Regions from separate parts of the Amycolatopsis sp. NPDC052450 genome, predicted to be linked through region 3. Evidence: riboswitches for the same ligand, from Rfam matches in the RefSeq annotation. Region 3 holds a riboswitch; each other region holds the start of a gene.

Region 1 (9,486 bases), on a different contig from region 3:
GATCAACGACGCCCCGGCCTACATCGCCGTCGTCGTGCTGGCCGAGGGCGCGACCATCGACTGGTCGCTGCCGCTGCTGGTGGTCTACGAACTGGCCGCCGGCCTGGTGATCGGCCTCGCTTTCGGCTGGGGTGGGGCGTTCGCGCTGCGCCGGGCGGCGCTGCCCGCCACCGGTCTGTACCCGCTGGCCACGGTCGCGGTCTGCGTCGTGGCGTACTCGAGCGGGCAGCTCGCCCACGCGTCGGGCCTGCTCGCCACCTACGTCGCGGCACTGGTGCTGGGGAACTCGAAGCTGCCGCACCGGTCGGACACGCTGTCCTTCGCCGAGGGGCTCGGCTGGCTCGCGCAGATCGGGCTGTTCGTGCTGCTCGGCCTGTTCGCCTCGCCGAGCAGGATCCTCGAAAGCCTGGTCCAGGGCCTGGTCGCGGGCGCGGTCGTGCTGTTGCTCGCCCGTCCGTTGTCGGTGGTGCTCGCGGCGCTGCCGTTCAAGATCCCCTGGCGAGAACAGGTGTTCCTGTCCTGGGCGGGCTTGCGCGGGGCGGTCCCGATCGTGCTCGCGCTGATCCCCCTGTCGTCGGGGGTGCCCGGCGCGCAGGAACTGGTCGACGCGGTGTTCGTGCTGGTCATCGTGCTGACGCTGCTCCAGGGCGCGACGCTGACGCCGCTCGCGCGCGTGCTCGGGCTCGCCCAGCACGCCGAAGCGCACGAGATCGACGTCGACTCCGCCCCACTCGACGAGATGGGCGCGGAACTCCTGCAGGTCAGGATCAACGCCGGATCCAAGATGCACGGCGTCTACCTGGCCGAACTACGGCTGCCCATCGGGGCGACGATCAGCCTCCTCGTCCGCGACGGCACCGGCTTCACGCCCAACAAGAACACCCGGCTCCAGGAACGGGATCAGTTACTCGTCGTGACCACCGTCGAAGTCCGTGACGCGGCCGAGCGCCGCCTGCGGGCCGTCGACCGCGCCGGACGCCTCGCCAGGTGGAAAGGCGAATCCGGCCAGTAGTTCACGGCCCGGCACCAGCTGTTCGTCGGTTGATCTCAGAAACTTCTTCCCTTTCGCCCTCCTTTTGGATTACTTTCCCGGCAATCGACTCCATCGAATGGGTGAGTGTCGCGGGATAAGGAGTACACAAGGTGACGAAACTTCCTGTGCGGTTCGCCGGTTTGGGGGTCGCTGCGGCACTCGTCGGGGTGGTTCTCACCGCCCCGGCGGCGACAGCGGCCGGCGCCTTTCCCGTGTTCGGGCTGCCCTTCGAAACAGGCCAGTCGGTCTACTCGGCGGGGGTCCACTCGGACAACGGGACGTCCGGCGTGAAGAACGCCATCGACTTCAGCCCCGGCGACCGGACCGTTCGCGCCCCGCTCGCGGGCACGGTCCGGATCCAGCACTGTGACGGCGGCGACTGGGTGACCGTCGACCACGACGGCGGCTGGCGGACCGGGTACTACCACCTGGAAGGCATCGCGGTCACCGACGGCCAGAAGGTCGCCCCTGGTGACGCCCTCGGCCGGACCGGTAACGCGCTGCCGTGCGGTGGCGGCAGCACCGGCGCCCACGTGCACTTCACCCTGTGGACGCTGCCCGCGGCCGCCGCGCAGGGCGGCGACTCGCGCGACTTCGGCGTCGGCGCGGGCAACTGGAACGGCATGTCCTACGACGAGGTCTCGACCGAGGTCGCGGAGGCCTACGGCGAGACCGTCGACGGCAAGACCTTCGGTGGCTGGCAGTTCACCGCGGGCACCGATCAGTACACGGGGACCGCGACCGAGGTGTCCTCCCGCGCGATCGTCCCTCTTCCCGGCCGATTCCGCGTCTGACCTCCCGCAATTCGGCACCTGATTGCGATAGTTCGCGGCCCGGACCATCGCAATCAGGTGCCGAATTGCGGGCTCCCTCGCTTGCGCGAGCACGTGAGCGGCGTCTCAAGATGCGGACGAGGGGTGGCTTGATCGCCGGTGTATCGGCTAACTTCGTCCGTAGGTCACGAGTGTCAGCGTCAAGCCCCGGCTAGCTGACCGGCAACCCTCCTTCCGCGGTGGGGTGCCCCGGGTGAGGACCTGGCTCGTCGCGTGGTGCGACGGGCAAGCGCGGGATCCTCGTCGGGTCCCCTGGCCCGGAGGATGACGATGACTCTCGCTCTCGAACGCACGAACGCCCCCGCCGCTGTCGCGGAAACCGTTGCCACGCACGAAATCCCGACGGTCGCGTGTGCCGATCTGCGGGTCCCGCTGGTGACCGGCGGCGATATCGGATACGCGAATCTCGATCACGCGGCGAGCGCCCCCTGTCTGGACAAGGTGCGGGCCGCCGTCGACGAATTCCTGCCCTGGTACGCCAGCGTGCATCGCGGCGCCGGGTTCGCTTCGCAGATCTCCACCAAGCTTTACGAGCGCACGCGCGGGATCGTGCGCGACTTCGTCGACGCGCGGTCGACCGACGCCGTCGTGTTCACCCGCAACACCACCGATTCCTTCAACCTTCTCGCGCGCAGCCTGCCGAAGCACACGTCGGTCGTCGTGTTCGACACCGACCACCACGCCGCGCTGCTGCCGTGGAAGGGTCCGAATGTTCGCCGGATCCAGACCCCTCGCACCCGGCTCGCCGCGGTGTCCGCTGTGGACGAAGCGCTCGCGGACTGCCCGCAGGGCCCGCGGCTGATCGTCATCACCGGCGCGTCCAACGTGACCGGGGAACTGTTGCCGGTCAAGGAGATCGCCGCCGTCGCGCGGCGGCACGGCGCCCGGATCGCGCTCGACGCGGCGCAGCTCGCCCCGCATCGGAAGATCTCGGTGCGTGAACTGGACGTCGACTATGTCGCGCTCTCGGGCCACAAGCTGTACGCGCCTTTCGGTGCGGGCGCGCTGATCGGCCGCGCCGACTGGCTGCGCGCCGCCCAGCCGTACCTCGCCGGCGGCGGCGCGACGAAGCTCGTCAACCGTGACTCCGAAAACCTCGGCGTGGTCTGGAATTCCGGCCCCGAGCGACACGAAGCCGGTTCCCCCAACACCGTCGGCGTGTACGCGCTCGGTGTCGCCTGCCAGACGCTGGCCGGGAACTGGGACGGGATCGTCGCCCACGAGGACGAACTGCTGGCGCGGCTGCGTCGCGGTCTCGCCGCCGTTCCCGGATTCGCCGAACTGCGGCTGTTCGACGCGCCGGTCGACCGGGTCGGCACGCTCAGCTTCGTCGTCGACGGTTTCGACCCTGGCTGGCTCGCCGCGGTCCTTTCGGCGGAGTACGGCATCGGCGTGCGGGACGGCGCGTTCTGCGCGCACATCGCCACCAAACGGCTGATCTCCGCCGCCGGTTCGACCGGGCAGCAGGCCGTCCGGGTCAGCCTCGGCCTCGGCAGCACCACCGAACACGTGGACCGGCTCGTGCTGGCGCTGCGCCAGATCGTCGCCCGCGGCGCCCGCTGGCAGTACGAGAAGCCCGAGGGCCGTTGGGTCCCGGAGAACGATCCGCGGGAACTGCCCCCGTTCTGCGCCTGACCCACTAGCCTCTCCCCGCATGGGGAACGAGCGACCGCGTTACTGGTTTCCGCTGGCGTTGCTGGGATTCGCCCAGCTGGCGGTGGTGGCCCTGTCCTACGGCGGAAGGGGATCCTGGGGCTGGTTCGCCTACGCGCCCGGTACAGACCAGCGGCATTCCTACGGGTACGTGGGCTTGTACGGGGTCGAGATGAGCCGCGAGACCGCGGCCGTGCTGGACATGCCGTTGTCCGGCGCCGGCCGGAACGACGGCTGGCTGTTCGCCGTGCTCGCCGTCTACCTCGGCACGGTGCTGTTCTACGCCTTCCGGGCGAAGACCGTGCGGTGGTGGAAGGTCGCCGGGATCGCGCTCGGCGGGCTGGTCGCCATCGTGCTGGCGGATCTGGTCGGCTACTGGGAACTCGACATGGACGGCGACGCGCGGAGCGCGGTTCTGCTGACGCTCGGTTTGGCCGGGCTCGCCTGGCTGGAGCGCAGCGTGCTGGTGCTCGTCGTGGCCGCGGCGTTCGTGCTCTGCGCGGTCGTGCTCGCGCGAGGACAGCTCGCGTTGGTGCTGTCGTCGCTGGTCGTGCTCGCCGGCGCGTTCGCGGCCCTGCTGAGCAGGCCGAAGACAGCCGCCGAGGAGGCCTGAGCACGCTCAGTGGACAATGGGTGAGTGAGTACAGAGCCCGAAACCGCGCCACCGTCGCCGCCGCTGCCCAAGAAGCGCGTCGCCGTGGTGTTCGCCGTCGCCGCGGTGCTGTGGGCGATCGACCTCGTCACCAAGCAGATCGCCGTGTCCACGCTCGAGGGCAAGCAGCCGGTCGAGTTCCTCGGCGGGCTGGTGTACTTCCAGCTGGTGCGCAACCCCGGCGCCGCCTTCTCGATGGCGACCGGGCTGACCTGGGTGCTCGCGCTGGTCGCGATCGCCGTCGTGATCGCCATCGTCTGGCTGTCCCGGCGGCTGCGCTCGGTCGGCTGGGCGATCGGCCTCGGCCTGGTGCTGGCCGGTGCGCTCGGCAACCTCACCGACCGGATCTTCCGCGCGCCCGGCCCGCTGCGGGGGCACGTGGTCGACATGATCTCCGCGTTCGCGCCGAACGGGCAGGGCTGGGCGATCTTCAACGTCGCCGACTCCGCGATCTGTGTCGGCGGCGTGCTCATCGTGATCCTTTCCTTGCTGGGCAAGGACTACGACGGAACATCCACCAAAGACAAGAAGAAAGCGGCGAGCGAATGAGCGCGCGGATGTTGCCCGTTCCCGACGGGCTCGACGGCATGCGCGTCGACGCGGGGCTGGCGAAACTACTGGGACTTTCCCGCACGATCGTGGCGGAACTGGCCGAATCCGGCGAGATCCTGCTCGACGGCAGGCAGGCCGGGAAGTCGGACCGGCTGACCGCCGGCGGGCTGCTCGAAGTGACGCTGCCCGATCCGGCCTCGCCCATCGAGGTCGTCGTGGAACCCGTCGAAGGCATGAAGATCCTGCACGACGATGACGACATCGTGGTGATCTCGAAGCCGGTCGGCGTCGCCGTACACCCGAGCCCCGGCTGGACCGGGCCGACCGTCGTCGGCGGGCTCGCCGCCGCCGGGCTGCGGATCGCGACCTCGGGCGCCGCCGAACGCCAGGGCGTCGTGCACCGGCTGGACGCCGGCACCACCGGCGTGATGGTGGTGGCGAAGAGCGAGCACGCGTACACCGTGCTGAAGCGGGCGTTCAAGGAACGCACCGTCGACAAGGGTTACCACGCCATCGTCCAGGGCCACCCGGACCCGACGCGCGGCACCATCGACGCGCCGATCGACCGGCACCCCCGGCACGACTACAAGTTCGCGGTCGTGCAGGGCGGGCGGCCCAGCGTCACGCACTACGAGGTCGTCGAGGCCTTCCGCGCCGCTTCGCTGGCGCAGATCAAACTGGAGACCGGCCGCACGCACCAGATCCGCGTGCACTTCTCGGCGCTCAAACACCCCTGCGTCGGTGACCTGACCTACGGTGCCGACCCGGTGCTGGCGCGCAAGCTCGGGCTTTCCCGGCAATGGCTGCACGCGAAGACGCTCGGCTTCGCCCACCCGTCCGACGGGCGCTGGGTCGAGTTCGAATCGGAGTACCCGGACGACCTCGCCACCGCGCTGCGGATCCTGCAGGACGAAAACTAGACGCGCTTGCCCAGCTGGGCTGTTGGTCCGTGAAGGCCTCCTTGAGGGACTCTGGGTCCCTCAAGGAGGCCTTCACGGACTTCCGCAGCGCGGGGTCAGTCCTCGATGGACCAGGTCAGCGTGCGCTCGTCCGGCTCAGGCCGGGGTGACCAGCGCACGGCGACGACGCGGGTGGCGTCCGGCAGCACGTAGACGGTGTGCCCGCCGAGGGTCTCGCCGGGCCGGACACCGATCTTGTGCGGCGGGCGCGAGGTCAGCGAGACCGGCGCCTTCGTGATCGGCTTGCCGTCCGCGGTGAGCAGTTCGAGATAGTTGTCCGGAAGCGACACGAACGGGATGTTCCCGCGGTTGGTGATCTCGGTGTGCACCACGACCGAGCGTTCCCCGGCTTCCAGCGAGTAGCCCGCCGCGCTGAACAGGTAGTCCGCCGGGTCCTGGACCTCGAGCAGCTGGACGGTGAGCTGTTCGCCCTCCAGGCCCTGGGTCTCCATCACGTCACCGGTCCGGCCCTTCTTGCCCTCCGGCGCCGCTTGCGCGGTGACCTGCTGTTCGTCACCGCGGGCCCAGGACGCGGTCTGCGGCACGCCCCAGGTGCTCATCACCGGGTCGGCGGGCGCCATCGGGGGCGGGGCGAACTGCTGCTGCGGCGGGGCGGGCGGCCGCGGCGGCGGTGCCATCGGCTGACGTACCGGGGCCGACGGCGGGCCGGGATAGCGCCCCGACGGCGTGCCGTGCACGTTGTACGCGCCTGACGGCGTCCCGTGCACGTTGTACGCGCCCGACGGCGTTCCCTGGACGTTGTACGGCCCCGAGGGCGTGCCCTGGACGTTGTGCGGCCCGGAGTGACCGGGCGGGCGCTGGGGCTGCTGTGGCTGTGGGGGCTGCTGGGCCCACGAAGGCGGCGCGCCCGCGATGGCGGCCCGTAGCCCGTTCGGGTCGCTCTCCACGCCGACGAGCAGCGGCAATCCGCTGCCGGAGAGGGCGACCAGCCGGTACGCGACCTCGCGCGGATCCATCCCGACCTTGGCCGCGAGTTCGTGTACGGCCGCCTTGCCCAGGTCCGCGAGGGCGGCGAGCAGGCGGATGTCCACGGGATCGGTCACGGCCACGTCCGGGAACGCTACCGCCTCGCCTCCGGCGCCGCGGGAAGAGGCCGTCCGAGTGCCGCAAAACCCGGCTTCGGTAGGTCGCGGTCTCCATTAGGGTCGGGGATACCGCCTCCACCGATCACTGGGGAAGAAACATGAGCGAAGTCTCCGCCCTCGCCGACGAGTTCGTCGAAGCCCTCTTCGACGCCGAGCCGGTCATGCCCGCTTTGCAGGGCTTCCGTCCGGAATCGACCGGGCTCACCGATCTCAGCGAGGCCGCGGGAGACGCCTTCCGCGCGCGGCTGGCCGGGCTCGCCGAGCGGGCCGAGGCGCTCGCCGCCGAGGGCATGAGCGCGGAGGAGAAGACCACCCGTGACGTCCTGATCGCGATGGCGCGGGCGAGGATCGCGCTGCTGGACTCGCGGTTCGTCGAGTTCACCGTCAGCGACCTGTTCATCTCGCCCGCCGCCGAGGTGCTCACCGTGCTGCCGATGATGTCGGTCGGGACGGGCGCGCAGGCGGAGGCCCACCTCGGGCGTATCGCCGCGATCCCCGAGTACCTGCGGCAGGCCGCGCAGCGGCATCGTGACGGCGTCGCCCGCGGCCTGGTCCCGGTCGCGTACCTTGTCGACGCCGCCGTCGCGTACCTCGACCGGCACCTCGCCGATCCGTCGGCCGATCCGCTGCTGCGCCAGCCCGCGCCCGACGAAGACTTCGAGACCCGCCGCGCCGGCCTCCTGCGTGACGTCGTCCGGCCCGCGATCGCCGAGTACCGCGAGGTGCTCGCGAAGGAGATCGCGCCGCACGGCCGTCCCGAGGACAAGCCCGGCGTCTGCTGGCTTCCCGACGGCGAGCGGATCTACGCGCTGCTCGCCGAGATGCACACGACGACCGTCCGCACCCCGCGTGAGCTGCACCAGACCGGGCTCGACGTGATCGCGAACCTGGCCGACGAGTACCGCGAGTACGGCTCCCGGGTCTTCGGCACCAGCGACCTCGCCGAGATCTTCAGCAAGCTTCGCAGCGACCCGGCCCTGCAGTGGTCCAGCGCCGACGAGATGCTGGACTCCGCCCGCGCGGCCATCACCAGGGCCGAGGCCGAGGCGCCGAAGTGGTTCGGCCGGATCCCGCCGCAGCCGTGGACGGTCGAGCCGGTCCCCGCCGAATCCGCGCCCGGCGCGCCCGCCGCGTACTACATGTGGCCCGCGGTCGACGGCTCCCGGCCGGGCATCTACTTCGCCAACACCCACAAGGCGGAGGAGCGGTTCCGGCACGCGGCCGAGGCGACGGCGTTCCACGAGGCCATCCCCGGCCACCACTTCCAGCTGAGCCTCGCGCAGGGGCTCACCGAGCTCCCGCTGCTGCGCCGCATCGGCGACTTCACCGCGTACGCCGAGGGCTGGGGCCTGTACACCGAGCGCCTCGCCGACGAGATGGGCCTGTACTCCGACGACGTCGCGAAGCTAGGCATGCTGACCATGGATTCGATGCGCGCCGGACGGCTGGTCGTCGACACCGGGCTGCACGCGCTGGGCTGGAGCCGCCGCCAGGCCATCGACTTCCTCGCCGAGAACACGCCGATGGCGCCGGTGGAGATCGAGTCCGAAGTGGACCGGTACATCGCGTTCCCCGGGCAGGCGCTGTCGTACATGGTGGGACGGCTGGAGATCCAGCGCATCCGCGCGCAGGCCGAGCTGACGCTGGGCAGCCGGTTCGACATCAAGGCCTTCCACGATGTCGTGCTGTGCGGCGGCTCGCTGCCGCTTTCGGTGCTGGACGGGGTGGTCCGCGACTGGATCGCCGGGCACGGCGACACCCCGAACGGTCTCGCCGACGAGCTGATGGAGCTCAAGTTCGAGGAGTTCCCGCTGTGGCGGTCCCTGCTCGGGCTGCCCGGAGACCACGGCGCGCTGCCCGATCCGAGCGCGGAGGCCGCGGCCGCACAGCGCGCTTCGGCGGTCGCCATCGCCGAGCGGGCCGAAGCCCTTGCCACCGAAGGACTTTCCCCGGCCGAAGTGGTCACCCGCGAGGTCGTGATCCAGCAGGCGAAGGCGATGATCGACGTGATCGACGCCCGCGCCGCCGAGTTCTCGGTCAGCGATGGGCTGGCCTCGCCCGCGCTGTTCATGCTCAACGAACTCGCGGTGCTGTCGCTGAACGACGAGGAAAAGGTCCGCGGTTACCTGAAGCGGCTGGACGGAATGGGCGCCTACCTGGACGCTTTGATCGTGCGCCAGCGCGCGGCGGCGGCCGAGGGGCTGGTCCCGCCCGGGTTCCTCGTCGAAGGCGGGATCGCTTACGTCGAGCGCTATCTCGGTGACGAGGCGGGTGACCCGCTGGCGCTCACCGCCTCCGTTTCCGTGAAGGGCTACGAAGCCGAACGGGATCGGCTGCTGGCCGAGGTCGTCCGGCCCGCCTACGCCCGGTATCGCGACTTCCTCGCCGACGAGCTGCGTCCCGTGGCGAAGTCCGAGAAGGAGCCGGGGCTGTGCGCGCTTCCCGGCGGCCAGGAGAAGTACGCCGCGCTGATCCGGGCGCACACCTCCACCGAGCGCACCGCGCGGGACCTGCACGACACCGGGCTCGACATGATCGCGAAACTGGCCGACCAGTACCGCGAACTGGGCGACAAGATCTTCGGCACCAAGGATCTCGACGAGATCTTCGAGCGGCTGCGCACCGACCCGGCCCTGCGCTGGCGGGACGGCGACGAACTGCTCGACGCCGCGCGTGACGCCATCACCCGCGCCGAAGC
Region 2 (9,486 bases), on a different contig from region 3:
GTCTGGGCGGCCCAGCCCGAACTGCAGGAAGTCGAGGACCTCGACATCCCCGGCCGGATCAACCCCATCATCACCGGGGACTACAAGACCGAGCAGGCGCGCTGGAAGTCCGTGCCGATCGAGGTCGGCAAGCCGCTCGAGAAGCCGACCCCCTTGTTCGCCAAGCTGGACCCGGAACTCGGCGAGACCGGTCCCGAATGGGCGCCGATCTCGAAATGATCAGCTGATGGGTGCGGAGAAGAAGGAGCTGCCGCCGATCCCGGACAGGTTGCCGGTTTCGGTGGTGGACGCGCATACCCACCTCGACGCGTGCGGCGCGGTCACCGCGGCTGATGTGACGGCCATGGTCGACCGCGCCGAACGCGCCGGTGTTTCGCGGGTGATCACCGTCGCGGACGATCTCGCGTCCGCTCGCTGGGCCGCGCAAGCGTCCACTTGGGACACTCGGGTCTGGGCCGCCGTCGCGATCCATCCCACCCGTACCAAGGAATTCGGCGAGGCCGAGAAATCCGAAGTGGAGAGTCTCGCGAAAGAGTCCAGAGTGGTCGCGGTCGGCGAGACCGGCCTCGACTACTACTGGGACTACTCGCCTCACGACGCGCAACAGGACGCCTTCCGGTGGCACATCGATCTCGCCAAGCGGATCGGCAAGCCGCTGATGATCCATGATCGAGACGCTCACGACGACGTCCTCCGGATCCTCGAAGAAGAGGGAGCGCCCGACCGCGTCGTCTTCCACTGTTTCTCGGGGGACGAGCTCATCGCGCGCCGGTGCGTCGACGCGGGATATGTCCTCTCGTTCGCGGGAACGGTCAGTTTCCGCAACGCCCGCGGGTTGCACGAGGCGGCACGGATCGTGCCGGCGGACCAGTACCTCGTCGAAACGGACGCGCCGTTCCTGACGCCGCATCCGTTCCGCGGGCGACCGAACGAGCCCTACTGCGCCGCCTACACGGTTCGCCACCTCGCCTCGCTCAGGGGCGAGGCGGTGCACGAGGTGGCCGAATCGGTACGAGTGACCGCTGAGCGGGTCTTCGGTTTGCCGACAGTCACCACCGGTTGAACGGATTGCGACATTAGTGATCAGCAATGGTCCACTCTGATGAGTGACCAACGTCACGACACTCCGGGCGGTGTTTGCGCAACCCGGCGAGGTTCGTTACTGTCCCGTGATCGTGCCGGTCGGTGCCCGCTCATGCGGTTTCCGGCTGTTACGCCCACAGTCACGTCAGTGCACGTCGGGGAAGCGGAACCAGGAGAGGTACGGCCTGGAACCGTGACGATGGCGCTGGCTGCGGGTGTCGGACTTCTAGAGGTGTGCCGAAGTGCGCATCGAGACGAAGGACGTAGTGGAGTGGTTGTCGAGCTCCTCGACGTCTTGGGAAAGGGAACGACCCAGTGACTGGTAGCAGTAGGCAGGATGGCTCGCGCCTCGGCGCAGAGACGAACACCTTCGCTTCCTCCGGTTCGGTTGCCGTGCTCGACCGCGACACTCAGTACGGTCAGCTGGACTACTCCGACGATCCGCGCATCACGCACCAGGACGTCCTGGCCGCACTCGGCCCCGACGCCGACACCCTGATGGCCGAGATCGACGTCGACGTCGACGAGCTGATCCGGCTGATCAGCGCCGAGACCACCATGCTTCCGCCGATCGTCATTCCGGACGAGCTGGCCGAAGACCGCACCGCGGGCGCGCCGATGAAGGCCGCGACCAAGGACGAGGTCATCGCGAACTCGACCCGCGTCTGGAAGAAGCGGTTCCTCAAGGGAACCGTCATGGCGGTGCTGCTCACCCTCGGCGGTGGCGGCGCGGCAGCGATGGCGATGAACAAGAGCGTCACGCTCGACGTCGACGGCAAGCAGCAGACCGTCCACAGCTTCGGCGACACGGTCGGCGAGGTCCTCGAAGACGCCGGTCTTTCGGTCGGCGCGCACGACTCGCTCTCGCCCTCGCCGCAGGCCGAGGTGGGCGACGGCGGCGTCATCAAGCTGGAGCGCGGCCGCAAGCTCAACCTGATCGTCGACGGCGCACCGCAGCAGGAGTCCTGGGTCCGCGCGACCAACCTCGGCGAAGCGTTGAACCAGCTCGGTCGCGCCGACCTCGCCAAGGCCGGCACCTGGACGTCGCTCCCGCAGAACGGTGAGCTGCCGCTCGAGGGCGCCACCGTCGAGGTCAAGACCCTCAAGAACGTCACGGTCTACGACGGCGCGAACGACCCGCGCAAGGTTCAGACCAACTCGGTCACCACCAAGGAATTCCTCGGTGAGCTCCGGATGACCCTCGGCCCGGACGACGAGGCCGTCGGCGGCCTCGACGTCAAGCTGGTCGACGGCGCCGAGGTCCACATCAGCCGGACCGGCGTCACCATGGTCAAGCAGAACGAGGAAATCGCTCCGCCCGAGCAGAAGGTCGACGACCCGGAGCTCGAAAAGGGCAAGACCAAGGTCGAAGACCCGGGCACCGCGGGCCAGAAGACCGTGACCTACAAGGTCACCAACCGCAACGGCAAAGAGGTCGGCCGCGAGAAGGTCTCGGAAGAGGTCATCACCGAGGCCAAGCCCAAGATCGTCAAGGTCGGTACGAAGAAGCCCGCCGATCCGGTCATCGGGGACGCCGGCGCCTGGGATCGCATCGCGCAGTGCGAGTCGACCGGCAACTGGTCCGCCAACACCGGCAACGGCTACTACGGTGGCCTGCAGTTCAACAAGAGCACCTGGGATGCCTACGGTGGCGATCAGTACGCCGCTTACCCGCACCAGGCCAGCAAGGCCCAGCAGATCGCTGTCGCCGAGAAGGTCCGCGAGGACCGCGGTGGCTACGGCGCTTGGCCGCACTGTGGCAAGAAGGCCTGACCGCCGAATAGTTCTCCTTTCCTGAAGGCCATCGTGTGGGTTCCGTCCCGCAAGGTGGCCTTCAGGCCGTTAAGGGCTCCTGCGGCGGTGTAGTACCTCCGGATCTCGGTCTCGACAGTCGCGCCCACCAGCGAGGCGGCCGTAGGTGGGCCACATTCCGGGATCGCTGAGCCGCGTTGCCCTCTCGTAGGCCTCCGTCACCACGGTGTGGGCTTTGGTGGGCCTGAGACCGTGCCTGGGGCGGTCTGGGGCGGCTTACGGGGGTCTCGACCGACTCCGCAGGAGGAGGCTGCTCGGTGACCCGCTCCGACGCCTGTCGGGGCAATGGGATGTCCGGGCTGCTTTCCGCGAGATCGACGATCTCCGAGAGTGCGTCACCGCGTCTCTCCGCCGGCGTGCGGTCGTCGGCTTCTCCGTTCGGAGCCGGATACGCCCGCGGTACGAGAAGCGCGTTCAGGCGGGCGCCTGTTTCGGGGTCGAGGTTGCCACGCAGGTCCCAACGACCGGTGCGCTTCTGACGCAACCAGAACTCGCTTCGCTGAAGTTTCGGACGGGGATCCTCTTTGGGATTCCCGTCCGGGTCGAGATCGGCGAGCAACTCCGTCCCCGCAACCGTGACGTCGCGTGGTCTGGCGACGCGGGCGAGCTCGACCAGGCCCTTCTCGGCCTCGTGCCGCGTGCTCGCGGAGAGGTGGTCGGGCAGCCGCTTCATGACGGTGACGATCCGGTCGATGCCGGCCTCGGCCAGTGCGCCGGTGGAGGCCGCGGTACCGGTCAAAGGCGCGACGGGGTCGATCGACGTGCCGTCGCGCACCCGTCTCGAATTGAGCGCGACCGCTCGGGCGGTCACCTTCTGGGCCTCCGCTCGAGGCACCCGGGCCACATGCTCGTAAAAGACGGCGATCGAGTTGTATCCGTAGAGCTCACGGACACCACGGGACTCGATCTCGGCCAGGATCTGGCCGACTTCGGCGAACAGACGTCGCCCTTCGCGTAGCCGTGTCTGCAACTCGTCGAGAAGCAGTTCGGCGTCACCTTCCGGCAGGTTGAGCGGGAAGGCCTTGGGAATGTTTGTGCTGGTCATCCCTCGATTGTCGAGGCAAATTCGAACGAATGCACGGTATCGATCGGGTGGATGATCATCACGCTCCGAGGGCGCCGACCTGCGCGTATCACTCTGGAGTGGGATAGGTGTCAGTTCGAAACGCCACAAGGATGATGGGGCCGGATCACGCCGGACCCCGGCCTGAGGGGTTGAGCTGTTCCCACTCCGCGCGGAGCACCCCGTAGACGACGGCGTCGTGCACGCCGCCGGACCAGCGTCGAGCGCGCCGGAACCGGCCTTCTTCGACGAACCCCAGTCGTCGTCCCACGGCGATCATTCCCGGGTTGCCCGAGTACGTCGCGAAGTCCAAGCGCAGCGTGTCGGTGCGGGAGAACAGGTAAGTCGTCCACAAGCGCAAGGCTTCGGTGCCGAAGCCGCCGCCCCAGCACCGCTCGTCGTAGATGACCAGCCCCATCCGCCGCCAGTCGGTCTCCCGGCTTTCCCAGTACCAGCTCACCCGGCCGATCAACCTGCCGTCGGTCAGGTCGCATACGGCGAGGCCGGCGCGGGGATCGGGCCGTTCGGCCTTGGTGGTCGTGAGTTCGACCGCCGTGGATGCGACAGCGGCCGCGGCCGGGGTGCCGAAGTAGGGCCCGTTGGTCTTGTGCCAAGGCCGCGCGGGATCGAGCAGGTCTTCGAGTGATGAAAGATCGGATGGCCGCCAGTCGCGCAGCCGGACTTTCTCACCTTCGAGTACGACGTCGTCCACCGGCCGATCGTCGCTTGCCGCGGCTGACTACGATCGTCGGGTGACTGAACTGCTCGGCCCTGCGGAGATCAGGGCGCTTGCGGCCGAGCTGGACGTACGTCCGACCAAGAAGCTCGGCCAGAACTTCGTGCACGATCCCAACACCGTGCGCCGCATCGTCGATCTTTCCGGGATCGGCGAAGGTGATGTCGTGCTGGAAGTCGGGCCGGGCCTCGGCTCGCTGACCCTCGGACTGCTCGCGACCGGTGCCGAGGTCGTCGCGGTCGAGATCGATCCCGTGCTGGCGAAGCGACTGCCGGACACCGTGGCCGAACGAGGCGGGGCCGAAAGACTGAAGGTCGTCGGTGCGGACGCTTTGCGGATCACGGCGGACGACCTGCCCGCGCAGCCGACCGCGCTCGTCGCGAATCTGCCGTACAACGTCGCGGTTCCCGTCGTGCTTCACCTGCTCGCCGAGCTGCCGTCGCTGACCAGCGGCCTAGTGATGGTCCAGACCGAGGTCGCGGATCGGATGGCGGCAGGGCCGGGGAGCCGTACTTACGGCGTGCCCAGCGTCAAACTGGCGTGGTACGGGAAGACACGCAAGGTCGCCGCGGTGCCCCGTGCGGTGTTCTGGCCGGTTCCGAATGTGGACTCCGCACTGGTCGCTTTCGAGCGGGGCGAAGTGGTGGCATCCGTCGACCGGGAGCGGCTGTTCGCGGTGGTCGACGCCGCCTTCTCCCAACGGCGGAAGACTTTGCGTGCCGCGTTGGCGTCATGGGCCGGTTCCGCCGAACGCGCGGGGGAGCTGCTCGAAAAGGCGGGGATCGACCCCAAGACCCGCGGGGAGCAGCTGGACGTGCACGAGTTCGCTCGGATCGCCGCCGCGGCCGTCTGACCGACCGCGGCAGATGTGACCGGCACCGCGCCGACGCGAGTTGGTCAAGGTCAGCACGAGTGCGTAAGTCCTCTTCTCGATCTGCCTGAGCACGACCCGTCTTAGCAGGCAGCGTCGCTGTCGAAGTCCACGCACCACTGTCGCTGTCTCATATTATGGACAGCGGATCCTGTATGGTGGACGCGACCAGGCGTGTGATCTGCGCCTACGCGCTTGCTTTCATCCAGTGGGATCGGTTTTACTCAGTGAACCATCCCGAGCGACTGAGAGACCTGGCTCGCCGAAGTCGCAGCAACCACCCTCCACAGGGCAGGTGCTACAGCCAGGACCGATGGAGGCTGTGCCTAATGAACAGGGTCACCCACCCGCTCCTGCTGACCAGGCGACGCGTTGTCGATGAAGGTCGCCGCACGGTAAGTGCGTGTCGACGCTCCACCGTTACTGCCTGAGTTCTTTCCCTTATCTCTGAATCCGTCCGTTCCGGACGGTTACTCGGTGACGGTCGGCGCGCTCGAAAGATGCAGCGCCCCATGTGCATGGAGCCCTTCGTGATCACTGTCGAAAACCTGTCCAAATCCTTTCCCCTCAACGGAAATCCCGTCGTCGCCCTGCGCGATGTGAGCGTGGACATCCAAGCGGGCTCGCTGTTCGGAGTCGTGGGTCCGGCCGGCTCCGGCAAGTCGACCCTCGCTCGTTGCATCGGCCTGCAGGAGCGCCCCGACCGCGGCGTCGTCCGGCTCGACGGCCTCAACACCGGAACCCTCGACGGACGTCGCCTGCGCGAGATCCGCCGCCAGGTCGGTGTCGTGAGCACCAAACCGGAATTGCTCGCCGAGCGCACCATCGCCGGCAACATCGCTTCGCCGCTCGAACAGCTCGGCCTCGACGGTCCGCAGCGTCGCAACCGGGTCGGCAACCTGCTCGACCTGGTCGGGCTCACCCCCCGGGCGGGGCAGCGGCCCGGCGACCTGACCGAAGGGCAGCTGCGCCGGGTGGCCATCGCCAAGGCCCTCGCCGCCGGGCCGTCCGTGCTCTTGGCCGACGACCCGACCGCGGGTGTGCAGCCCGAAGAGTCCGGCGCGGTTCTGACCGTGCTCGACCGGGCGCGTGCCGAGCTCGGAGTCACCGTGCTGCTCACCACTCCCGACGCCGGCGTGGTCCGCCGTGTCTGCGATGACGTCGCGGTACTGGAGGCCGGGGCGATCATCGAACGGGGAACCGTGCTCGACCTGGTCTCCGACCCGAACAGCCGGACCGCGCAGGCGCTGCTTCCCGCGATCGAGACCGGGCGGACGCAGGCCTCGAAGTACGACCGCGCGGTGGACGTCGTGCTCGTCGGCTTCGCTTCGGTCGGTGCGCTGCTGCCGGAAGCCGCCGGTCGCTTCGACGTCGAACTCGCCACCATCGGCGGCGGTCTGACCCGGATCGGTGACACGCCGGTCGGCCGGTTCCGCCTCGGTGTGCGCGGTGAGCGCGCCGACGCCGCGCTCGCCTGGATCGCCGAACGCGGCGGCCACGTGACCCACCCGGTCCGCGGACCGCAGGGCGTCGCCGCCTGATTCCTCCGCGAACGGGCCGTCCAGGACGAAAGCTGTCCGGGCGGCCCGTTTCGTGTGTGACCCGTCCCGTTCTCTTTTCTCCTGGTGACAGCACAAGTGGAGCGGCCACGTAGTCTTGACTGGTGCTCGCCGTCGTACCGCCCCCAGTGACCGTCAGGGTCCCCGCCAAGGTCAACCTGCACCTGTCGGTCGGTGACGTACGCCCGGATGGCTACCACGAGCTGGTGACCGTGTTCCAGGCGCTTTCCCTGACCGACGAGGTGACCGTCGCGGTCACTGAAGACCCAGGCGTCGAGGTCTACGGCGAAGGTGAAGGTGTCGTACCGACAGGGGCCAACAACCTCGCCTGGAAGGCGGCGCAGGCACTGGCGGCCCACGCCGGCAAGGCGGACGCCGAGTCCAAGGTCCGCGTGGTGTTGCGCAAAGGCATCCCGGTAGCGGGCGGGATGGCCGGTGGCAGCGCCGACGCGGCCGCGACCCTGGTGGGCCTCGCGTCGCTTTGGAAGCTCGACATCTCCAGAGACGAGCTGGCGGGTATCGCCGCGAAGCTCGGCAGCGATGTTCCTTTCGCGCTCTACGGCGGAACCGCGCTGGGTACCGGCCGGGGTGAGCAGCTGGTGCCGGTCTTGTCGAGGCACACGTTCCATTGGGTCCTGGCGTTCGACCAGCGTGGTCTTTCGACTCCGCGGGTGTTCGGCGAGCTGGACAGGCTGCGTGAAGAGGGCAGCCCGCCTCGGATCGGTTCGCACACTCCGGTGGTCGAGGCGCTGGCGTCCGGTGATCCGCGGCAGCTGGCGTTGCTTCTCGGCAACGACCTGCAGGCGGCCGCTGTCTCGTTGCGTCCGGGACTGCGGCGCACGTTGCGGGCCGGGGTCAACGCGGGTGCGCTCGCAGGCACCGTGTCCGGATCCGGGCCGACCTGCGCCTTTCTGTGCGCGGACGCGCAATCGGCCGTCGAGGTCGCCGCGGAGCTGTCCGGTGCGGGGGTCTGTCGCACGGTGCGTGTCGCACACGGGCCGGTCCCCGGAGCCCGGCTGGTCGGCGGGGATGACGCGCCGCGACCGTCGCCGCCTCGGGTGCACGCATGAGGGTGTCCGAAATGGACACCGACTAATTCGTTGTGTTGCAAGCTTTTGGAAAGGATCGGCTGAGGCATGGCCAACTTGGTCAACCTGGAGTCGGTGAGCAAGTCCTTCGGGGTGCGCCCGCTGCTCGACAGTGTTTCGCTCGGTGTGGCGGAGGGGCAGCGTATCGGTGTCGTCGGTCTCAACGGGGGCGGGAAGACGACGCTGCTGGAGGTCCTCGCGGGGATCGCCGAGCCGGATACCGGACGTGTCAGTCAAGTCCGGGGCTTGCGGATGGCCGTGGTCACCCAGCGGACCGAACTCCCTGACGGCAGCACGGTCGGAGATGTCGTGCTGGAGCGCTACGGCGCGGAGCACGAGTGGGCCGCTGACGCGCGAGTCCGGTCCATTATGGATGGTCTGGGAATCACCGCCCTCGGAATCGAGAAGGCGACGGCGAACCTGTCCGGTGGCGAACGGCGCCGCGTCGCGCTGGCGGCGGCCCTCACCGGTGAACTGGACCTCGTCGTACTCGACGAGCCCACCAACCACCTCGACGTCGAAGGTGTGCGCTGGCTCGCGGATCACCTGCTCAACCGCAGGATCGCGGTCGTGGTCGTCACGCACGACCGGTGGTTCCTCGACACGGTCGCGAGTGTGACCTGGGAGGTCACCAACGGTCGCGTCGAGCAGTACGAAGGCGGATACGCGGACTGGATCTTCGCTCGGGCCGAGCGGGCGAGGCTGGCGGCGACGGCCGAGGAAAAGCGGCAGAACCTGGCGCGTAAAGAGCTCGCGTGGCTGCGTCGCGGCCCGCAGGCCAGGACGTCGAAGCCGCGCTACCGCGTCGAGGCCGCGGAAGCCTTGATCTCCGACGTGCCCGAGCCCCGGGACTCGGTCGAACTTCAGACGTTCGCCCGGCGCCGGCTGGGGAAGACCGTGCTGGAGATCGAGGACGCCACGTTGACCGTCGGCGGCGACCGCACCTTGCTCGATCACGTCACGTGGCGGATCGGGCCCGGCGACCGGATCGGTCTGGTCGGCGTCAACGGGTCCGGCAAGACGACACTGCTCAAGCTGCTCGGCGGCGACACCGAGCCCGAAACAGGGCGGCGCATCCAAGGCAAGACGGTCAGCCTCGCGCACCTGCGGCAGGAGCTCGACGATCTACCGGGCGATCTGCGCGTGCTGCAGGCGATCGAAGAGGTGTCGGGGCGGGTCGTGTTCGGCAAGCAGGAGCTCACCGCTTCGCAGCTGGCCGAAAAGCTGGGGTTCCCCGCGTCGAGGCAGTGGACTCCGGTCGAAGACCTTTCCGG
Region 3 (9,486 bases):
GTACACCGGCGGGGCCACCGTCTCCCACAACGGGCACAAGTGGACGGCACAGTGGTGGACACAGGGTGAAGAACCCGGCGCGGGCGGCCAATGGGGCGTCTGGCGCGACAACGGAGCCTGCTGAGCCCCTCCGCTCGCCCCGCTCGGCCCCTTGCACCGGCCGGGCGGGCTACGGTGGGTCCATGGCCGCTGATCTCGAACTCGTCCGCACTCTTTCCTTGCGCGAAAACGGACTCGCGACCGTCTCGACGGTCCGCGCGGACGGCACCGTGCACTCGTCGGTGGTGAACGCCGGGGTGATCGAAGACCCGGTCACGAAAGCGCCGGGGGTCGGTTTCGTCGCGGTGGGCGGGGCGAAGAAACTCGAGCTTTTCCGCCAGGCGGGCCACGCCACGATCACCTTCCGCCGCGGCTGGGAATGGGCGGCGGTCCAGGGCACCGTCCACCTCATCGGCCCGGACGACCCGGACCCGGACTTCGACCCGAGCGGGCTCCCCAAGTTGCTGCGCGAGGTGTTCATCGCGGCGACCGGGACCCACGACGACTGGGACGAGTACGACCGCGTGATGGCCGCCGAACGCCGCGTCGCCGTCTTCGTCACGGCGAACCGCATCAGCGGGAACCGCTGACGCGAAAAGGCCGCCCGGATCACGATCCGGGCGGCCTTTTCTTCTGCCGTTACTGCTTCTTCTTGCCTGAGTCCTCTGTGGACAGCGCGGCGACGAAGGCTTCCTGCGGGACTTCGACCCGGCCGACGGTCTTCATCCGCTTCTTGCCTTCCTTCTGCTTTTCCAGCAGCTTGCGCTTACGCGAGATGTCACCGCCGTAGCACTTCGCGAGCACGTCCTTGCGGATCGCGCGAATGGTCTCGCGGGCGATGATGCGGGCGCCGATGGCGGCCTGGATCGGCACCTCGAAGTTCTGCCGCGGGATCAGCTCGCGAAGCCGGTTCACCATGCGGTTGCCGTAGTTGTAGGCGTCGTCCTTGTGCACGATCGCGGAGAACGCGTCGACACCCTCGCCCTGAAGCAGGATGTCCACCTTGACCAGATCCGCCGCCTGCGCGCCGGCCTCTTCGTAATCCAGCGACGCGTACCCGCGCGTCCGCGACTTCAGCGTGTCGAAGAAGTCGAAGATGATCTCGCCCAGCGGCAGGTTGTACCGCAGTTCGACCCGGTCCTCGGACAGGTAGTCCATGCCGAGCAGTACACCGCGCTTGTTCTGGCACAGCTCCATGATCGTGCCGATGAACTCCGACGGCGCCAGGATGCTCACCTTGCTGACCGGCTCGAGCACCTTGTCGATCTTGTTCCCGGTCGGCCAGTCCGACGGGTTGGTGACGTGGATCTCCTTGCCGTCGTCCAGCACCACGTCGTAGACCACGTTCGGCGCGGTGGAGATCAGGTCGAGACCGAACTCGCGCTCCAGCCGGTCGCGGGTGATCTCCAGGTGCAGCAGGCCGAGGAAGCCACAGCGAAAGCCGAAGCCGAGCGCCACCGACGTCTCGGGCTCGTAGTCCAGCGCGGCGTCGTTGAGCTGCAGCTTGTCCAAGGCCTCGCGCAGGTCCGGGTAGTCCGAACCGTCCACCGGGTACAGGCCGGAGTAGACCATCGGCTTCGGCTCGCGGTAACCGGCGAGCGGCTCCTTCGCGCCCTGGCGCTCGGAGGTGACGGTGTCACCGACCTTCGACTGCCGGACGTCCTTCACCCCGGTGATGAGATAGCCCACCTCGCCCACACCCAGCCCCTTGCTGGGCTTGGGCTCCGGCGAGATGATCCCCACTTCGAGGAGTTCGTGGGTGGCGCCGGTGGACATCATCTTGATCCGCTCGCGCGGCGTGATCTTGCCGTCGACGACCCTGATGTAGGTCACGACGCCCCGGTAGGTGTCGTACACCGAGTCGAAGATCATCGCCCGTGCCGGAGCGTCGGCGTCACCCTCCGGCGCGGGCACCTGCTTCACCACCGCGTCGAGCAGGTCGCCGACGCCGACGCCGGTCTTGGCCGACACACGCAGCACGTCCGAGGGCTCGCAGCCGATGATGTGCGCGAGCTCGGCGGCGTACTTGTCCGGATCCGCCGACGGCAGGTCGATCTTGTTGAGCACCGGGATGATCTGGAGGTTGTTCTCCAGCGCGAGGTACAGGTTGGCGAGCGTCTGCGCCTCGATCCCCTGCGCGGCGTCGACCAGCAGGACGGCGCCTTCACACGCCTCGAGCGCGCGGGAGACCTCGTAGGTGAAGTCGACGTGGCCCGGCGTGTCGATCATGTGCAGGACGTGGTCCTGCCCGTCGACCTTCCAGGGCAGGCGCACGTTCTGCGCCTTGATGGTGATCCCGCGTTCCCGCTCGATGTCCATTCGATCGAGGTACTGAGCCCGCATGGCCCGTTCCTCGACCACGCCGGTGAGCTGCAGCATCCGGTCGGCCAGGGTCGACTTGCCGTGGTCGATGTGCGCGATGATGCAGAAGTTCCGGATGAGCTCCGGGGGCGTGAAGGTCGTGTCGGCGAACGTCGTCAACGGGTTTCCTCGCGAAGGTCGGGGTGTGCCACCTCTATGGTCCCATGCCGCTCCGGGTGCGAGTGGGGGTCATCCCCGATGCGGCCCGTGGTGAGCTGTGGTGCCCTCGAAGTATGAGTACTTCACTGTCCCAAATGCTCGATCGCACGTTCGGCCATCCCAGGGGATTGCTCGGCCGGTTCGGCGGCCTGGCGATGGCGCACGGCAACGCCGCCACCGAACTTCGCATCGTTGAACTGGCGTCGATCGAGTCCGGCGAAACCGCGCTGGTCGTGGGCCCCGGCCCGGGAGTCGGCCTCCAGGCCGCGGCCGAACGCGCGGGCCGGGCGGTCGGCGTCGACCCCTCCCCGGAGATGCTCGCCCGCTCCCGCCGCCGCTGCGGCGACAAGGTCGAGCTACGGCGCGGCTCCGCGGACTCCACCGGTGAGCCTGACGAGAGCGTCGACGTGATCCTGAGCGTCAACAACGTGCAGCTGTGGGATGACCGGGCGGCCGGTTTCGCCGAGCTGTTCCGCGTGCTGCGGCCAGGCGGCAGGCTGCTGCTGTCTTCGCACGAGAAGTGGCTGCCGGTGTCCCGGCACGAGCTGGCCGACGAAGCGGCCGCCGCCGGCTTCACAGACCTGCAGACCTGGACCTGGGACCCGCCGGGCTTCGGCGCCTCGCTCGCCGCTCAGCTGCGCGCGATCAAGCCCCTGTCCTAACGCGGGTCGGTACGCAACGGATGCTCACGCGGCACCTCGACCAGCACGATCCTGGTGCCGTCCGGATCGGCGATCCACGCTTCGTCCAGCCCCCAGGGTTCACGGCGCGCCCCACGGACCGGTTCCAAGCCCTTCGCCGCGAGCTCCGCGAGCGCCGCGGGCAAATCCCGGACCTGGAGCCACAAGGCGACATCAGGGGTCGGGCCGGTCTTCCCGGTACCGACGATCTCGATCGACCCGTTCCCGGCGAAGAACACCGTCCCGCCGGGGAACTCCTTGTCGATCGCCAAGCCCAGGGTGTCCCGGTAGAACGCCGTCGACACCTCGAGGTCCTTCGGGTGGATCAGCACCCTGCTGCTCAGCACGTCCATGACCCATCCCTACCGGATGGGTTCAGGCCATCGCAATCGCGGTGATCCCGGCCAGCACCACCGCCGACCCGGCCAGCCTGCGGACGGCGTTCGCCTCCCCCAGGACCAGCCAGGCGGCGAGACCGCCCAGGACGATGCTGAGCTCCCGCGCGGGTGCGACGAGGCTCACCGGGGCGATCTGGAGGGCGTAGAGGACCAGCAGGTAGGCGACCGGTGACAGCAGGCCGACGATGAGGATTTCACGCTTGTGCTCGCGCCACAGCCAAGCGACCTCCTCGCGGTCCTTCAGCGCGTACGGCGCCATGAGCAGGCTCTGCACGATCGCACCGGTTCCGAAATAGATGATCGGCGGGACACCGAGGCCGGTGACCGAATGCGCGTCCCACAGTGTGTAAGCGGCGATCGTGACCCCGGTCAGCAGTCCGTAGGCCACGCCTTTGCGGCGAGCGACGCGATCGGCGGCGTCGGCATGCGCCGGCGCGCGGCCGGTGCCGATGACCAGCACCCCGGCGATCACGAGGAACGCGCCGATCAGGCCGAGCACCCCTGGCCGCTCGCCGAGCAGCACGACGGCCGCGAGCACCGAGAGCAGCGGCCCGGTACCGCGGGCGACGGGATAGACGACGGACAGATCGCCGACGGCGTAACCCCGTTGGAGGACGATCCCGTAGGTGACGTGGAACACCGCCGTGACCACGGCGGCGAACAGCCAGGTCCACTGTGGACGTTGCGGCTCCACCGCCAGCGAGACGGCCATGACGGGCACGAGAAGGATCGCGGAGAAGCTGTAGTAGGCCCAGACGAACCGGGCTCCGCCACGGCGGATCCGCTTGGCTGCCAGATTCCAGCCCGCGTGGATGACGGCGGCGATGACGACCAGGGACAAAGCGGTGGCGTTCACGACGGACCTTCCCGTTTTCCGCGCATGCGGAAAACACCGGTCCTCCAGGCTTTTGTCCCGTCAGATGAACGGCGGCGCTTCCGGCCCCGCCGATGGTGCCGCTCGGACCTGTCCCCTCTGCCCTGATTGTGTGTTTCCCTGAACGGGCAGGCGGCGGAACCCTAGGCACTACGATCTTCACCGTACCGCAATCACCCCTCCCAGGCGGCCGTGAGCGGCCCCGGGGCGGCTGTTAAGCTTGCCTTTCACCGTCGTGTGGCATTCCGTCATGGAGGAAACCCGCGCCGCTCTCACGAGCATGCAGGGCCAGTCACAGCGCGGCGGCGAAACCACCGAGAGATTCAAGAGGAGCGCCCCCGTGGCCAACATCAAGTCGCAGATCAAGCGCATCACCACCAACGAGAAGGCGCGTCAGCGCAACCAGGCGATCCGGTCCTCGGTGAAGACCGCGATCCGCAAGTTCCGCGAGGCCGCCGACGCCGGCGACAAGGCCAAGGCCCTGGAGCTGCAAAGGGACGCCGCCAAGAAGCTGGACAAGGCTGTGACCAAGGGCGTTCTCCACGCCAACCAGGCCGCCAACAAGAAGTCCGCGCTCGCGAAGCGCGCGAACTCTCTCTGATCGGCTTTCGAAGGGCCCCGGCGACTCGCGTCGCTGGGGCCCTTCGCCATGTTCAGCGGCTTGTGCCGTGGGCGTCGACGACCTCGAGCACGGCGCGTTCCAACGCGTACTCCGGGTTGGCCGCGACCCCCTTGACCTCGGCGTTGAGCCGGGCGACCACCCGCATCGCGGTGGCGAGACCGTCCTGACCCCAGCCGCGGGCCTGCCCCTGCGCCTTGCGTACCTTCCACGGCGGCATCCCCAGTTCGCCCGCCATCTGGTTCGGATTCCCGCGACCGGCGCCGGACACCCGCGCGATCGTCCGGACCGCGTCGGCAAGAGCGTCGGCGACCAGCACGTGCGGCACGCCCAGTTGCATCGCCCAGCGCAGCGACTCGAGCGCCGCGGCCTTGTCACCGGCGACGGCCTTTTCGGCGACGGCGAATCCGTTCACGTCCGCGCGGCCCCGGTGGTAGCGGCGGACCGCCTGCTCGTCGACCGTTCCGCCCGCGTCCGCGACGAGCTGGGTCGCGGCCGACGACAACTCACGCAGATCCGAGCCGACCGCGTCGATCAGCGCGAGCACGGCCGCCCCGTCGATCTTCCCGCCGACCCGGCGGACCTCGTTGCGGACAAAGGATTCCCGCTCAGCGGCCTTGGTCAGCTTCGGGCATTCGACGACCTCCGCCCCCGCCTTCTTCAAGGCGGCGGGGAGCGCCTTCGCGGCCTTGCTCCGACCGCCTCCGCTGTGCACCACGACGAGCACGATGCCGTCGGCGGGCGCCTTGACGTAGGCCATCACCCCGTCGGCGAGCTCCTGTGAAATGTCCTGTGCCGATTCGAGGACGATCACCCTGCCTTCGGCGAACAGCGAAGGGCTGACCATCTCCGCTAGCGCCGGGACTGTGAGGTCCGACACCCGGATCCGGGTGAGATCCGCCGTCGGATCGGCGGCTTTGGCCGCGTCCGAAGCGCCGCGGACCGCGCGTTCGATCAGCAGCTCTTCCTCACCGAGAACCAGGACCAGCGGCGATGGGGCGGAAGCTTGCGTCGTCACGGTGACGATCCTGCCACTCGTCCTCTCGTGTGCTTTGTCCGGTGATGTGTTCCGGGCACGGTGGCCCCACCTGAGGCTCATGTCGTACGGTGTTGGCGAGGCGACGCGATGACACGCGTGCCGACAATCGAATACCGCTCATCCAGAGGGGCAGAGGGAACGGCCCGACGAAGCCCCGGCAACCGGCGTCAGCCTGTCATTCCGCGATCGCGGGATAGCTGACGAACACGGTGCCAATTCCGGCCCGCCACGGCGGGGCAGATGAGGAAAGGACCTCGCGATGACCGCAACCCTCGGCACGACCTCCACCACCAAGACCCCGGATCTCGGACCGGCCGTCGAACTGGTGTCGAAGGAAGAGGGACACCGGCAGCCGCTCGCCCCCGAATTCGTTTCCGCCGAGGACTTCTCGCCGCTCGAAGTCGCCTACGACTTCGGCCGCGTGCGCCGCGAGGACATCGAGGCCGGGCCGAAGAACATCTGGCGCTACAAGAAACTCCTTCCCGTTCCGTCGAACGTCGAAGAGATCCCCAACACCGAACCCGGCGCCACCCGGCTCATCCAGGCCGACAGGCTCGCGAAAGCCTTGGGTGTCAAGAAGGTCTGGGTCAAGGACGACACCGGCAACCCCACGCACTCGTTCAAGGACCGTGTGGTCGCCGTCGCGCTGGCCGCCGCCCGCGAATTCGGCTTCGACGTACTCGCCTGTCCGTCGACCGGCAACCTGGCCAACGCCGTCGCCGCCGCCGCGGCCCGCGCCGGCTGGCGGTCGGTCGTGCTGATCCCGAAAACCCTCGAGCGCGCGAAGATCCTCACCACCGCCGTGTACGACGGCGACCTGATCGCGGTCGACGGCAACTACGACGACGTGAACCGGCTCGCCACCCAGCTCGCCGCCGAGCAGGAGAGCTGGGCGTTCGTCAACGTGAACGTCCGGCCCTACTACTCCGAAGGCTCCAAGACGCTGGCGTTCGAGGTCGCCGAACAGCTCGGCTGGCGGCTGCCCTCCCAGATCGTGGTGCCGATCGCCTCCGGTTCCCAGCTCACCAAGGTGGACAAGGGTTTCCGCGAGTTCGGGCAGCTCGGCCTCGTCGACGAGACGCCGTACAAGGTGTTCGGCGCGCAGGCCACCGGCTGCTCCCCTGTCTCGGCGGCCTTCCGCGCGGGCCACGACGTCGTCCAGCCGGTCAAGCCGGACACGATCGCCCGGTCGCTGGCGATCGGTAACCCGGCCGACGGCCCCTACGTCCTCGATGTGGTCAACCGCACCGGCGGCGCGATCGAAGACGTCACCGACGAAGAGGTCGTCGAGGGCATCCGGCTGCTCGCCCGCACCGAGGGCGTCTTCACCGAGACCGCCGGCGGGGTCACCGTCGCGACGGCCAAGAAGCTCATCGAGACCGGCAAGCTCAACCCGGACGAGGAGATCGTCCTGCTGATCACCGGTGACGGCCTCAAGACCCTCGACGCCGTCGAGGGCAAGATCGGTCCGAAGGCCACCGTCGGCGCCTCGGCCGACGCGGTCCGCGAAGCGCTCGGCATCTGAGTTCCCCGCCCGGCCCGCCTCAAGAACGAGGCGGGCCGCGGGGCTCACCCCGGCGCAGCAAGGCAAGTCCCCGTGCGTCCGCGACGACCGCGGTGTCGCCGTCCTTGTCCGTTCTGGCGATCGACGCCCCGACCGCGGCCAGATTGTCCAAAGTGGACTTGTTCGGATGGCCGTAGGTGTTTCCGGCTCCGACACTCACCAACGCCACCCTCGGCGCGACGGCGTTGAGGAAGTCCGGTGCCGTGTAACGGCTTCCGTGATGCGGGACTTTCAGGATCTCGGCCTGCAGATCGGCACCCTCGGCCATCAGGTCGGCCTGCGCGGCGAGCTCGACGTCGCCCGTCAGCAGTAGCCTGCCCGCCGGGGTTCCGGCGCGCAGGACGACCGAACCGTTGTTGATCACCGTGCCGTCCTGTTCGAGGACCGATCGCCGCGTGACATACCGCGGCCCCAGTACGTCCAGCGACAGCCCCGGCCAGTCCAGCCGTTGCCCGATCCCCAGTTCCAGCAAGGGAATCCCGCGGCGTGCGGTCTCGTCCGCGACCTGCTGCCACGCCCAGGCGGGAGCCCGGCCCGGGCCGACGGCGACCGCACCGACCGACCGGCCCTCGAAGACGGATTCGAGGCCGCCGATGTGGTCGGCGTGCAGATGACTCAGCACGATCAGCGGAACGCGATCCACGCCCAGCCTGCTCAGGCATTCATCGACCGGCCCCGGTTCCGGCCCGGTGTCGACCAGGACCGCTCTGCCCGGCTCGCCCGTGGCGAGGGCCACGGCATCTCCCTGTCCGACGTCGCAGGCGACAGCGCTCCAGGACACCGGTGGCCAGGCCGGTGCCAGCACCCGCACCGGTACGAAGACGAGCAGACCGGCGGCCAGCGCGACCGCCAGCAAGATCCTGGCGTGGCGCAGCCGGACGACGACGAGCACCACGACGAGCAGGCCGGCCGCCAACAGCCCACCCCACCAGCCATCCGGCCAGTCCACGACCGCACCCGGCGCCCGGGCGCCGTGGCGGGCCACGGTGATGAGCCAGCTCGCCTCGGGTTCGGTCAGTCGGACCAGCAGTCTGCCCGCCGACGGCCACCACGGTCCGACGACGGTGGCGAGCACGCCGAACACGGTGGCCGGGGCGACCACCGGCGCGGCGAGCACATTGGTCACCACCGAGACGAGACTGACCGATCCCGCCATGCCCGCGATGACCGGCGTCGTCACCACGAACGCGGCCAGCGGGATGGTCAGCCCCTCGGCGTAGCCTGCCGGAACTCCGCGTCCGACCAGCCACTCGGCCCACCGCGGTGCCAGCAGGACGAGCCCGGCCGTCGCCAGCACCGAAAGCGCGAACCCGAAGTCCGCGGCCATGGCCGGGTCGGCCACGACGAGTCCGGCGACCGCGAACGCCAGCGCGGGCAGCGCCGAACCCCGGCGCCCCAAGGCCAGCGCCAGCAGCCCGACCGCCCCCATCACCCCGGCGCGGAGCACGCTGGGTGCGGGCCCGGCGAGGACCACGAACCCGGCGAGCCCCGCGGCGGCCGCGGCGGCGGACGTCCGCGGCCCGACCCGGAGCACCCTCAGCAGGAGAAGGATCGAGCCGCAGACGATCGCCACGTTCCCACCTGACAATGTTCGTCAGGCACATGAGACCTGACGGACCCCGACCCCGGGAGCTTGAATGTCAGGGTTCATGTGGCACGTCACGCCGATCACGGTGCTGGTCAGCGCCGTAGCGGTAATCGTGCTGGTCTTCCTCGGAGTACTACCCGCGCTCGCCGCGCTCGGCGGCATCGT

Evidence for each region. A riboswitch is a leader RNA that binds a small molecule or an ion and turns the genes downstream of it on or off. The one in region 3 is predicted to bind S-adenosylmethionine.
Region 1: linked by a shared signal. The riboswitch ahead of ACIHAO_RS22865 (aminotransferase class V-fold PLP-dependent enzyme) and the one ahead of thrC (threonine synthase) in region 3 are both predicted to bind S-adenosylmethionine.
Region 2: linked by a shared signal. The riboswitch ahead of ACIHAO_RS14800 (methionine ABC transporter ATP-binding protein) and the one ahead of thrC (threonine synthase) in region 3 are both predicted to bind S-adenosylmethionine.

Annotation. Positions count from the first base shown of each region.
Region 1 covers NZ_JBIUAQ010000013.1:167,365-176,850, forward strand. Annotated here, with positions in the region: gene ACIHAO_RS22855 (potassium/proton antiporter) at 1-1,012, shown strand, start outside; gene ACIHAO_RS22860 (M23 family metallopeptidase) at 1,144-1,827, shown strand; SAM riboswitch class IV at 1,990-2,104, shown strand; gene ACIHAO_RS22865 (aminotransferase class V-fold PLP-dependent enzyme) at 2,137-3,501, shown strand; gene ACIHAO_RS22870 (hypothetical protein) at 3,521-4,132, shown strand; gene lspA (signal peptidase II) at 4,157-4,720, shown strand; gene ACIHAO_RS22880 (RluA family pseudouridine synthase) at 4,717-5,643, shown strand; gene ACIHAO_RS22885 (AsnC family protein) at 5,739-6,752, opposite strand; gene ACIHAO_RS22890 (DUF885 domain-containing protein) at 6,887-9,486, shown strand, end outside.
Region 2 covers NZ_JBIUAQ010000007.1:154,405-163,890, forward strand. Annotated here, with positions in the region: gene metG (methionine--tRNA ligase) at 1-219, shown strand, start outside; gene ACIHAO_RS14775 (TatD family hydrolase) at 227-1,063, shown strand; gene ACIHAO_RS14780 (transglycosylase family protein) at 1,477-2,856, shown strand; gene ACIHAO_RS14785 (DUF222 domain-containing protein) at 2,918-3,940, opposite strand; gene ACIHAO_RS14790 (GNAT family N-acetyltransferase) at 4,086-4,670, opposite strand; gene rsmA (16S rRNA (adenine(1518)-N(6)/adenine(1519)-N(6))-dimethyltransferase RsmA) at 4,711-5,547, shown strand; SAM riboswitch class I at 5,795-5,885, shown strand; gene ACIHAO_RS14800 (methionine ABC transporter ATP-binding protein) at 6,096-7,106, shown strand; gene ACIHAO_RS14805 (4-(cytidine 5'-diphospho)-2-C-methyl-D-erythritol kinase) at 7,229-8,194, shown strand; gene ACIHAO_RS14810 (ATP-binding cassette domain-containing protein) at 8,261-9,486, shown strand, end outside.
Region 3 covers NZ_JBIUAQ010000021.1:77,987-87,472, forward strand. Annotated here, with positions in the region: gene ACIHAO_RS28925 (family 20 glycosylhydrolase) at 1-124, shown strand, start outside; gene ACIHAO_RS28930 (pyridoxamine 5'-phosphate oxidase) at 183-629, shown strand; gene lepA (translation elongation factor 4) at 679-2,520, opposite strand; gene ACIHAO_RS28940 (class I SAM-dependent methyltransferase) at 2,634-3,221, shown strand; gene ACIHAO_RS28945 (VOC family protein) at 3,218-3,592, opposite strand; gene ACIHAO_RS28950 (EamA family transporter) at 3,615-4,493, opposite strand; gene rpsT (30S ribosomal protein S20) at 4,852-5,112, shown strand; gene holA (DNA polymerase III subunit delta) at 5,165-6,148, opposite strand; SAM riboswitch class I at 6,284-6,416, shown strand; gene thrC (threonine synthase) at 6,429-7,694, shown strand; partial or broken gene ACIHAO_RS28970 (ComEC/Rec2 family competence protein) at 7,714-9,321, opposite strand; gene ACIHAO_RS28975 (hypothetical protein) at 9,371-9,486, shown strand, end outside.